4 regions of the Pseudoalteromonas sp. DL-6 genome follow, and region 1 is predicted to be linked to each of the others. Evidence: predicted binding sites of a transcription regulator. Region 1 holds the regulator's gene; each other region holds the start of a gene.

Evidence for each region. Region 1 encodes LexA, which represses DNA repair genes until DNA is damaged. Its sites were predicted from a motif close to TACTGTATNNNNATACAGTA; they were not measured.
Region 2: the regulator LexA is predicted to act here: its motif matches at 1,151-1,170, upstream of B1F84_RS08950 (SulA-like leucine-rich domain-containing protein).
Region 3: the regulator LexA is predicted to act here: its motif matches at 1,153-1,172, upstream of B1F84_RS09910 (exonuclease domain-containing protein).
Region 4: the regulator LexA is predicted to act here: its motif matches at 934-953, upstream of ruvC (crossover junction endodeoxyribonuclease RuvC).

The regions. Positions count from the first base shown of each region.
Region 1 covers NZ_CP019770.1:3,078,401-3,080,609, reverse strand. The annotation lists gene B1F84_RS14425 (hypothetical protein) at 1-104, shown strand, start outside; gene B1F84_RS14420 (PaaI family thioesterase) at 106-549, opposite strand; gene lexA (transcriptional repressor LexA) at 738-1,355, shown strand; gene coxB (cytochrome c oxidase subunit II) at 1,827-2,209, shown strand, end outside.
Region 2 covers NZ_CP019770.1:1,946,974-1,949,182, forward strand. The annotation lists gene B1F84_RS08940 (NCS2 family permease) at 1-298, opposite strand, end outside; gene B1F84_RS08945 (sel1 repeat family protein) at 417-878, shown strand; gene B1F84_RS08950 (SulA-like leucine-rich domain-containing protein) at 1,196-1,630, shown strand; gene B1F84_RS08955 (YchJ family protein) at 1,670-2,146, shown strand.
Region 3 covers NZ_CP019770.1:2,127,844-2,130,052, reverse strand. The annotation lists gene B1F84_RS09915 (sugar porter family MFS transporter) at 1-997, opposite strand, end outside; gene B1F84_RS09910 (exonuclease domain-containing protein) at 1,184-2,209, shown strand, end outside.
Region 4 covers NZ_CP019770.1:1,215,377-1,217,585, forward strand. The annotation lists gene B1F84_RS05680 (FtsX-like permease family protein) at 1-870, shown strand, start outside; gene ruvC (crossover junction endodeoxyribonuclease RuvC) at 1,003-1,527, shown strand; gene ruvA (Holliday junction branch migration protein RuvA) at 1,530-2,147, shown strand; gene ruvB (Holliday junction branch migration DNA helicase RuvB) at 2,155-2,209, shown strand, end outside.

The DNA.
Region 1 (2,209 bases):
CGTCGCCAAAATGTTTTAATCAGGCCTTGCATGCAGATACCTTGTTACGCATATCTGCAATTGGCGCAGGCATTGAAGTTACTATTTACCCTCTGGAAAAGTAATTTAACCTTTTCGCTCGACTACGGCTGCGGTCATTCTTGATACGCAGCAAAGCTCATTGCGGCTATTGGTTATTTTAATATCCCAAACCGAGCTGCGTTTACCTATATGATAAGCCCTTGCGGTGGCGGTTAATGTGCCGTTGCGTGACGCTTTTAAGTGGCTTGCGCTGATCTCTTGCCCAACACAATAAAATCGACTGAAATCAACCACAAAGTTAGCGGCATAACTTGCTACTGTTTCAGCAAGCACGACATTGGCACCACCATGCACTATACCCATTGGATTATGGTGCTCAGGTATGGCTGGCATAGTGGCGACTAAGTAGTCATCACCAATTTCACTGATTTCAATTCCCATGGTCTTCATGAGCGTGCCTTGGCCAGTGATCCCTTGATCTAATTGCTTACAAAACTCTAATGTAATTGGTTGGTGCCAAATACTCATGCTAGCTCCTTGGATAAGTAATTGAGAATTAATATGATAATGCACTGCTAATAATTACATTTATTATTGCGGTTTTAAAGCATCTTATTGTTTAGCCATCATGACTTATAAGGTCTTAATTTATATTTGCGATTTTTAAATAACTGTATATACTCACAGTTAATTGTACTGTATGGAAAACCAGTTGTATGCGACCATTAACAAAACGCCAAGCGCAAATACTCGAACTTATCAAAGTGTTTATTAAAGACACTGGTATGCCTCCTACACGTGCCGAAATTGCACAAACACTGGGTTTTAAAAGTGCAAATGCTGCAGAAGAACACTTAAAAGCACTGGCTAAAAAAGGTGTAATTAAAATGAAGCCGGGTGCGAGTCGCGGCATTCAGCTTGTTGAAGAAGAAGAGCCAGAGCAATTAGGCTTGCCTTTAATTGGTCGGGTTGCTGCGGGTGAGCCAATATTGGCGCAACAGCATGTTGAAAGCCACTGTAAAATTGACCCTTTAATGTTTAAACCTGCGGCCGATTTTTTACTGCGTGTTAACGGCATGAGTATGAAAGATATTGGTATTATGGATGGCGACTTACTCGCTGTACATAAAACTCAAGTGGCTGAAAATGGTCAGGTTATTGTTGCTCGAGTGGATGATGATGTTACGGTTAAACGCCTAGAAAAAGCCGGCAGAAAAGTATTACTGCATGCTGAAAATGACGAGTTTTCGGCAATTGAAGTCGACTTGGAAAATGAATCTTTCAATATTGAAGGCTTAGCGGTAGGTGTTATTCGTAACGCTGACTGGATGTGATAGTTAAACATAACTTAGCGCTTAATATTAATTAGGCGCTGATTTTACTTGTATTATTTTTATGGTACTGCTTTTTAATCGCTTTTGTTATTGTAAATAACATCGCTAAATACTTATATAAATAAATTTATCCTAATTATTTTTAAATCATAAAATTTTATATTTTTTCCGCTGTTATTCAAGCTACCCCTTACCACCTCTGACTCTTAGGTTAACTAACTAATTAGTGACTATTTTTTTGCTGCACTTTTTTAAGTAACCCCTTGTTTATTTTTCATACTCACCTTGCTTATTGTTTATTTTTTAACTAGTTATTAAAGAGCTGGAATAAAAATAACTCACAGCGTAGTCGTTTTGAGCACACACATTTAATAACTCCAGCACCCTTATAAAAAATAAAAATAACGAATGGGCGTTTAAGTCGTATGTCCCTTCGCTTTGCGTCAGCAATAGCATCAAAGGAGCCGTCACATGGGTAAGCTGAGTTCTTCCTTGTGGCTTATATTGTTAGTTTTTTCGCAAAATGTGCTTGCTAATAGCCAATATAATATGCGTAAAGGCGTAACTGATATAAGTAATAATGTATACCAACTACACATGACTATATTTTTAATATGTTGTGTGATTGGGGTGATCGTGTTTGCCATTATGTTTTGGGCACTCATTCATCATCGCAAATCTAAAGGGGCTGTCCCTGCCCAGTTTCATGAAAGCACCAAAGTAGAAATACTCTGGACTGCTATTCCTTTTGTCATCTTAATTGTTATGGCCATTCCTGCGACTAAAACCCTAATTGCCATGGAGGATGCCAGCAAAGCTGATATCACCATAAAAATTACTGGATCACAGTGGAA
Region 2 (2,209 bases), 1.1 Mb from region 1:
CTGCTTGCCAGCTATAGCCCATACCTAACACAACGCCATAGGTAAAAAATGCATTTAATCCCATACCCGGTGCCAATGCCAGTGGATAATTGGCCCACAAACCCATAATAAAACACCCTATTGCAGCAGCAATACAGGTGGCAACAAATGCGGCACCTTGGTCCATACCGGCTTCTGCAAGCATAGCTGGGTTAACGAATACGATATAAACCATCGTAATAAATGTAGTCATACCGGCAATACATTCACGGCGAACCGAAGAATCATTTGCACGGATTTTAAATAAGGCTTCGAGCATAATAAACTTGTGGTTGTAAAAAGTGGCGAGATTTTAGCATAAAAATAACTTTTTACAGGACATTTTACCTTGCTATATACTAAACTAGCTAAGTGATTAAAATAACAAACGAAGTAGCATGATCAAAACGACACCAAGTGGCCAAGACTTAGAGCAACAATTAGACAACATTCTTTCTTTTGTAACGCAACCAAGCGATGCAAACCTCCCTGCGAGCTCTAAAAGCACCGATCAAGACACATTAAATAAAGCCCTTTATTACCTTAAAAATGAACAAGGCGCTTTAGCCGCAAAATGGATGCGTTTAGCAGCAATGGCAGGAAACTATCGTGCACAGTTTTACTTAGGGCTGTTTTTTATTAAAGGGCAAGGCGTACCACAAAGCGTATTTCATGGGGCTGCGTGGCTTAGCTTAGCTAGTAGCCAAGGATATGAGCCAGCAACAGAAGCAATGAGCGATATACGTAAGCATATTAGCACTAAACGACTTAAAGACGCCCAATGTTATGCTGCCAGCTTATATGAACAAATTCATCAGTTACAATTTTCACATTTGATCCCTATAAGTCACGAAAAATAATTTTACTACCTTGTAACTCATTTCATCTATAAATTAATTAAGCGTTTATATGCTAAATGCAACAACGCTTAATTTTTTAAAAGTACTGTATATCCCCTGTATTTCAGCTTAGTCGTAGATTAAAAAACTAACACCAAAAGCGCTCACCCACTAAATACCTAATCAATTGTTATATATAACTTATTTGTTTTTAAATAATTAAATTTTCATGCTCAGCTGAATAACTGTACAAAAAATAGCAAAAAACACTTGCACCAAACAACTGTATAAACTACTGTATACATGTACTGTATAAAAACCCAGTGAGTGAGACGATTATGTTACAGCCTATTACCGTAAGAACAGTTAAGAGCTACCAACAAGATGACCAATCAGATTGTGTTAACGTTGTTCAAATTGAAGATGAAATTTCAGCAACGTTTGAATTATTAAAAGTATTACACCAATACAATAGTTTAAATGCATGGACACTTTTAATTGCACCAGACCATGTGCCTAGCAAAGCGCTGCTTGATTCATGCTCAATTGATACCAGTAAATTACTGGTTATACGTCAAAAGCACTTAGTTAATTTAGAGTATGTTTTAAGCTCTGCACTTCATAATGGTAATTTTGCCGCGGTGATCACCTGGACTGACATAATAAATAATCAGCAGCTATCTCAGTTATCATTAAACCTGAGCCATACACGCACTAAGCTATATTGCTTTAGCAAAAAAAGCGCCCAAGCTGAGATTTCACTAACGCAATAAGCTTGGTAAACTAGCGTTTTAATACACAGTACATTTATTATGACCTCCAACGCCCTACTATGTTTTTGTGGCAGTCAGCAACTTTATGCTGATTGCTGTGAACCTTTTCATTTAAAAACCAAACAGCCACAAACACCTGAGCAACTTATGCGTGCTCGCTACAGTGCTTATGCTGTTAAAAATGCAGCTTTTGTTCGTGATAGCTACGCAAAAGAAAAACAAGCTGAAAACTCACTATCAGAAATTAAAGACTTTGCAACTAGCTGCCGCTTTGTAAACTTAACCGTTTTAGATTCTGGCTATGATGAAGATACAGGGTTTGTAAAGTTTAAAGCTCATTACTTTTATCAAGATCTATATTGCGAGTTGGCTGAGCATTCAAAGTTTATTAAAGAAGATGAACAGTGGCGATACCTTGATGGTGAGATCACACCGGTTGCCGATATTAAAATAAAACGCAATGATACTTGCCCTTGCGGAAGTAATAAAAAGTATAAAAAGTGTCATAGTGTATAAGTAAAAACCACAAAAAATGGGCCACTTGGCCCATTTTCAAAAACTACACTAAACGCAACTTAG
Region 3 (2,209 bases), 950 kb from region 1:
CTTTATCGACTAAAGCAATAGCTATAAAGGTAGATAAAATATTAGTAGTACCGGCAAGTACATTAATAAACAGTGATTGTGATTCATCAAAACCAGCGGCTTGCCAAAGCTCTGAGCCGTAATAAAATACCACGTTAATACCAACAAATTGTTGGAAAACCGATAAAGCCACACCCACCCAAACAATAGGGTGTACTTTTTTACTGCCATCAATAAATAAGTCGCGAATACTTGGTTTTTTATCACTTTGCAGAGACTGCTTCACGTCACTGATTTGTGCATCAGCATCGTCATTTGAGATTTTATTAAATACAGTTTTAGCGTGTTTAAGTTTACCTTGTGCGACTAGGTAACGCGGTGACTCAGGAATAAAAAGTACGCCAATCAAAAATAACCCTGCAGGAACAAGTTCAGCCCAAAACATCCAGCGCCACGCGGCTAAATCTAACATTAAAATACCTTCGGCACCGCCAGCAGCGTTAGCAATTAGGTAGTTACTTAAAAAGGCTGCAAATAAGCCAAGAACAATAGCGAGTTGTTGCAATGTCGCTAAGCGACCACGCAAACTTGCTGGTGCTACTTCTGCAATATAAGCAGGCGCTAAAACAGAGGCTGCACCTATGCCTAATCCGCCAAATAAGCGGTAAAAAATAAACTCAGCGGAACTATCTGCAATGCCAGAGCCAAAAGCGCTGACTGCAAATATAATGGCAGTAACAATCATAATAACGCGACGACCAAACTTATCAGCTAATGGGCCAGCCGCTAATGCCCCTAATGCACAGCCTAATAATACAGATGCAACATTAAAACCAGTTGCAACACTGCTTGAATTAAATGTATTACCCAATGCCGATACGGTGCCATTTATAACGCCTGAATCAAAACCAAATAAAAAGCCACCAATAGCGGCAACGGCCGATATAAAAATAACATAAAAAAGCGAGCACGTTGTCTCTGCGCTATGCTCACCTTTAGTTGCATGCTGTGTTGTCATGTTGTTCAATCCTAATTTTTATTATGTGTAATTAAAGTAGCACTAAATTTGCTGGCAACCTTAGCACAGAGTGATCACGCTAAAAAAGATATTTCAATAGTAATACGTATGCATAAAAAATTTTATTGGGTTGATAAAAATAACGAGATGCTAGATACTGTTTTTATATACAGTGCAGGCAGTTTTATGAGAAAAGAGTTACCAGCGAAATATTATTTGGCACATTTTAGAGAGCTATTAACGTTTGTTAGTGAGAAATGCGTGCATTTACTCGAGCAAAGGCATATTAAATTTATTAATAAAATAAATACGCTCGACGAGCAAAGCCAGTGTATGTTGGCGCGTATTTATTCTCGTAAGCCTTATTTAGTTCAAACCCAATCATTAAACTACGAAGAAATTAGCTCGCCATACCAAGCACTTTTTAAATTAAAAGCGGCAAAGTTAATTGTAGAACCCTCTGATAAAGATCATAGGCAACTACTAAGTCACCTAACAAAACCGGCCTTAATAGAGCTGCTAGAAAAGCAAGAACAAACGCCATTATTTAAAAAAAGCGCTGCTAAAAGTAACTTATTTGAAATAGCTATTTCATTCTTTGAATCTAAGCCAGAGTGTCTTGCACACTTATATAATCAGTACGTGATAAATAATAGAGAAGAGTATTTCGAGTATTTTGAATTTTTATATATTGGCAGGCTCAGTGCAGGCGATATTAATCATCAAAATCGATTTGTACTGCGAGATTTAGGCGTAACACCTGTTAGGCAAGAGCATAATGAAAGCTTATCGCGCTTTGATTCAATAAAGGAAGCGCAGTCTAACTATAAATTAAACCGTTTGCGACTAACGCTTAAAAATACAAAAGATGACAATGAAAGAGAAGAACTAGCAAGGCAGCTAATAAATGAAGTAGTAGTAGGGGTTATTGCACAAGAGTTAAAAAACAAGTTACTGGTTATACTTTATAAGCAACTAAAAACAACTAACCCAACACTTGCGTTTGATGTACTTAATGCCTGCGAAGACGATGCACAAGCCTTAGAAATTCAAATAAGGGAGCAATACCGACAGGGCAATAAGCAATGGGTAAAAGCGCAGCTTGAGCAAATTATAGAAAACCCGCTTAGTGATGAGTTACTGTATTTTGCAGATGACTTTTTAATGCGTAAATTTAACAAGCAAACCCGTTCGCGGCTCAGTGAAATGTTA
Region 4 (2,209 bases), 1.4 Mb from region 1:
GGTGAAGCGGTCGCGCGTGAAGTGTCACTGCAAGACAACGAGAAAAAAGACGAAGAAGCCCGCTCAGGCATTGGTCGCGAACTTAACTTAACATGGCTTGACGAAGTCCCTTCACAAAATGACATTATCGATGGCCAGTGGTTTGGCGATGACGCTGTTGCCGAGGCCTCACTGGAAGAGTCGATGATGCAGCGCCTCGATGTTAAATTAGGCGATACCCTCACGTTTTTAATTGGTGCGCAGTCGTTCGACGCTAAAATAACCAGTGTGCGAAAAGTAAATTGGGCCACACTCAAGCCTAACTTTTTTATTATTTTAAGCCCTGATGTACTAAGCGACTTTCCGGCGACCTATATTTCATCGGTACGCATTGAACCTGAGCAAAAGCGCGACTTTAGCCAGTTATTACGTACATACCCCACGATTACAGCAATTGATGTAGATAACTTTGTTAAGCAAATACAATCGACTATTGAACAAGTGTCGTTAGCCATTGGTTTTGTATTGGCTATTGTGGTGCTATGTGGTGCGTTGGTATTAATATCGCAGGTGCAAGCAAGCTTAGGTGAGCGCATGCAAGAAATTGTAATATTGCGTACGTTAGGCGCTAAAAGCCGATTAATAAAAAATGCCACCTTGTATGAGTTTTTATTACTGGGCGGTTTAGCCGGACTAGTCGCTGCATTTTTCAGTGATATAGCACTGTTAATAGTACAGCAGCAAATGTTTGATTTGGCAGGTAAGCTGCATCCTAATATTTGGATTATTGGCCCCGTTGCTGGTGGCGTGTTTGTAGCAGGGTTAGGCTATTTTATGATTGCTCGTACGCTCAAACAAAATACTCAAGGCTTAGTGCGCGCTTTAGCGTAAACTTTGCGGCCAAATAGCGTTTAAATGCCTACTTTTTAAGTAGGCATTTTTGTTTTGGCTTGGTACTGGTAATTTATACAGTGCTCTGGCATTATTAGCATTATTAATGAATAACAATAATGAGAGTGCTGTTTGGCCATTATTTTAGGGATCGATCCGGGCTCGCTTTTAACGGGTTACGGTGTGGTTGCGCACCAAGGTGCTAAGTTTACTTACTTAGGCAGTGGCTGTATTAAATTAGCCGATCACGACTTTCCCACCCGACTTAAAATGATCTACCAAGGTATTACGCAGCTTATAGAGCAGTTTTCGCCTGAAACCTTTGCTATAGAAAAAGTATTTATGGCGCATAACCCTGATTCTGCTTTAAAACTTGGTCAAGCTCGTGGTGCTGCCATTGTCGGTGCCTCTATGGCCGACTTACCAGTGTTTGAATACTCAGCACGGCAAATAAAGCAAGCTGTAGTGGGTAACGGTGGTGCCGATAAATCGCAAGTACAACATATGGTTAAAAATATACTTAAACTGCCGGGTACGCCACAAGCCGATGCGGCGGATGCACTCGCGATTGCGATTTGCCATGCTCACTCTGAACAAAATTTAATAAAACTAGCGGGTAGCGCAAGCAAAACCGTTAGAGGACGTCTAAGGAAATAACAATGATAGGTCGCTTAAACGGCGTGTTAGTTGAAAAACAGCCCCCAGAAATATTATTAGAAGTGAGTGGTGTTGGCTACGAAGTACAAATGCCAATGACCTGTTTTTATGATTTACCCAAAGTGGGCGACAACGCCATTGTGTACACTCACTTTGTAGTACGCGAAGACGCACAGTTATTGTTTGGCTTTAATAATAAAACCGAACGAGCCTTATTTAGAGAGCTGTTAAAAGCCAATGGCGTAGGGCCAAAATTGGGTTTAGCTATTTTGTCGGGTATGTCGGCGCAGCAGTTTGTAAGTTGCGTAAATAATGAAGATGCTACCGCTTTGGTTAAATTGCCAGGGGTAGGTAAAAAAACCGCAGAGCGTTTAGTGCTCGAAATGAAAGACCGATTAAAAAATTGGGGCAACGATTTATTTACCCCGTTTAGCGATAGCGCCGTAATAGAGCCTGCGAGCGATGCAACTATAGCCAATAATGCGGCCGATGATGCGGTTTCGGCGTTAGTGGCGCTCGGTTATAAATTGCCACAAGCGCAAAAAGCAGTAAAATCAGTAAGCAAACCCGATATGTCGACTGAGGTTCTAATTAAAGAATCTTTGAAATCAATGCTGTGAGTAAATTATGATCGAAGCTGATCGCTTAATAGATGCTGCTGAAAAAACCAATGAAGACACCA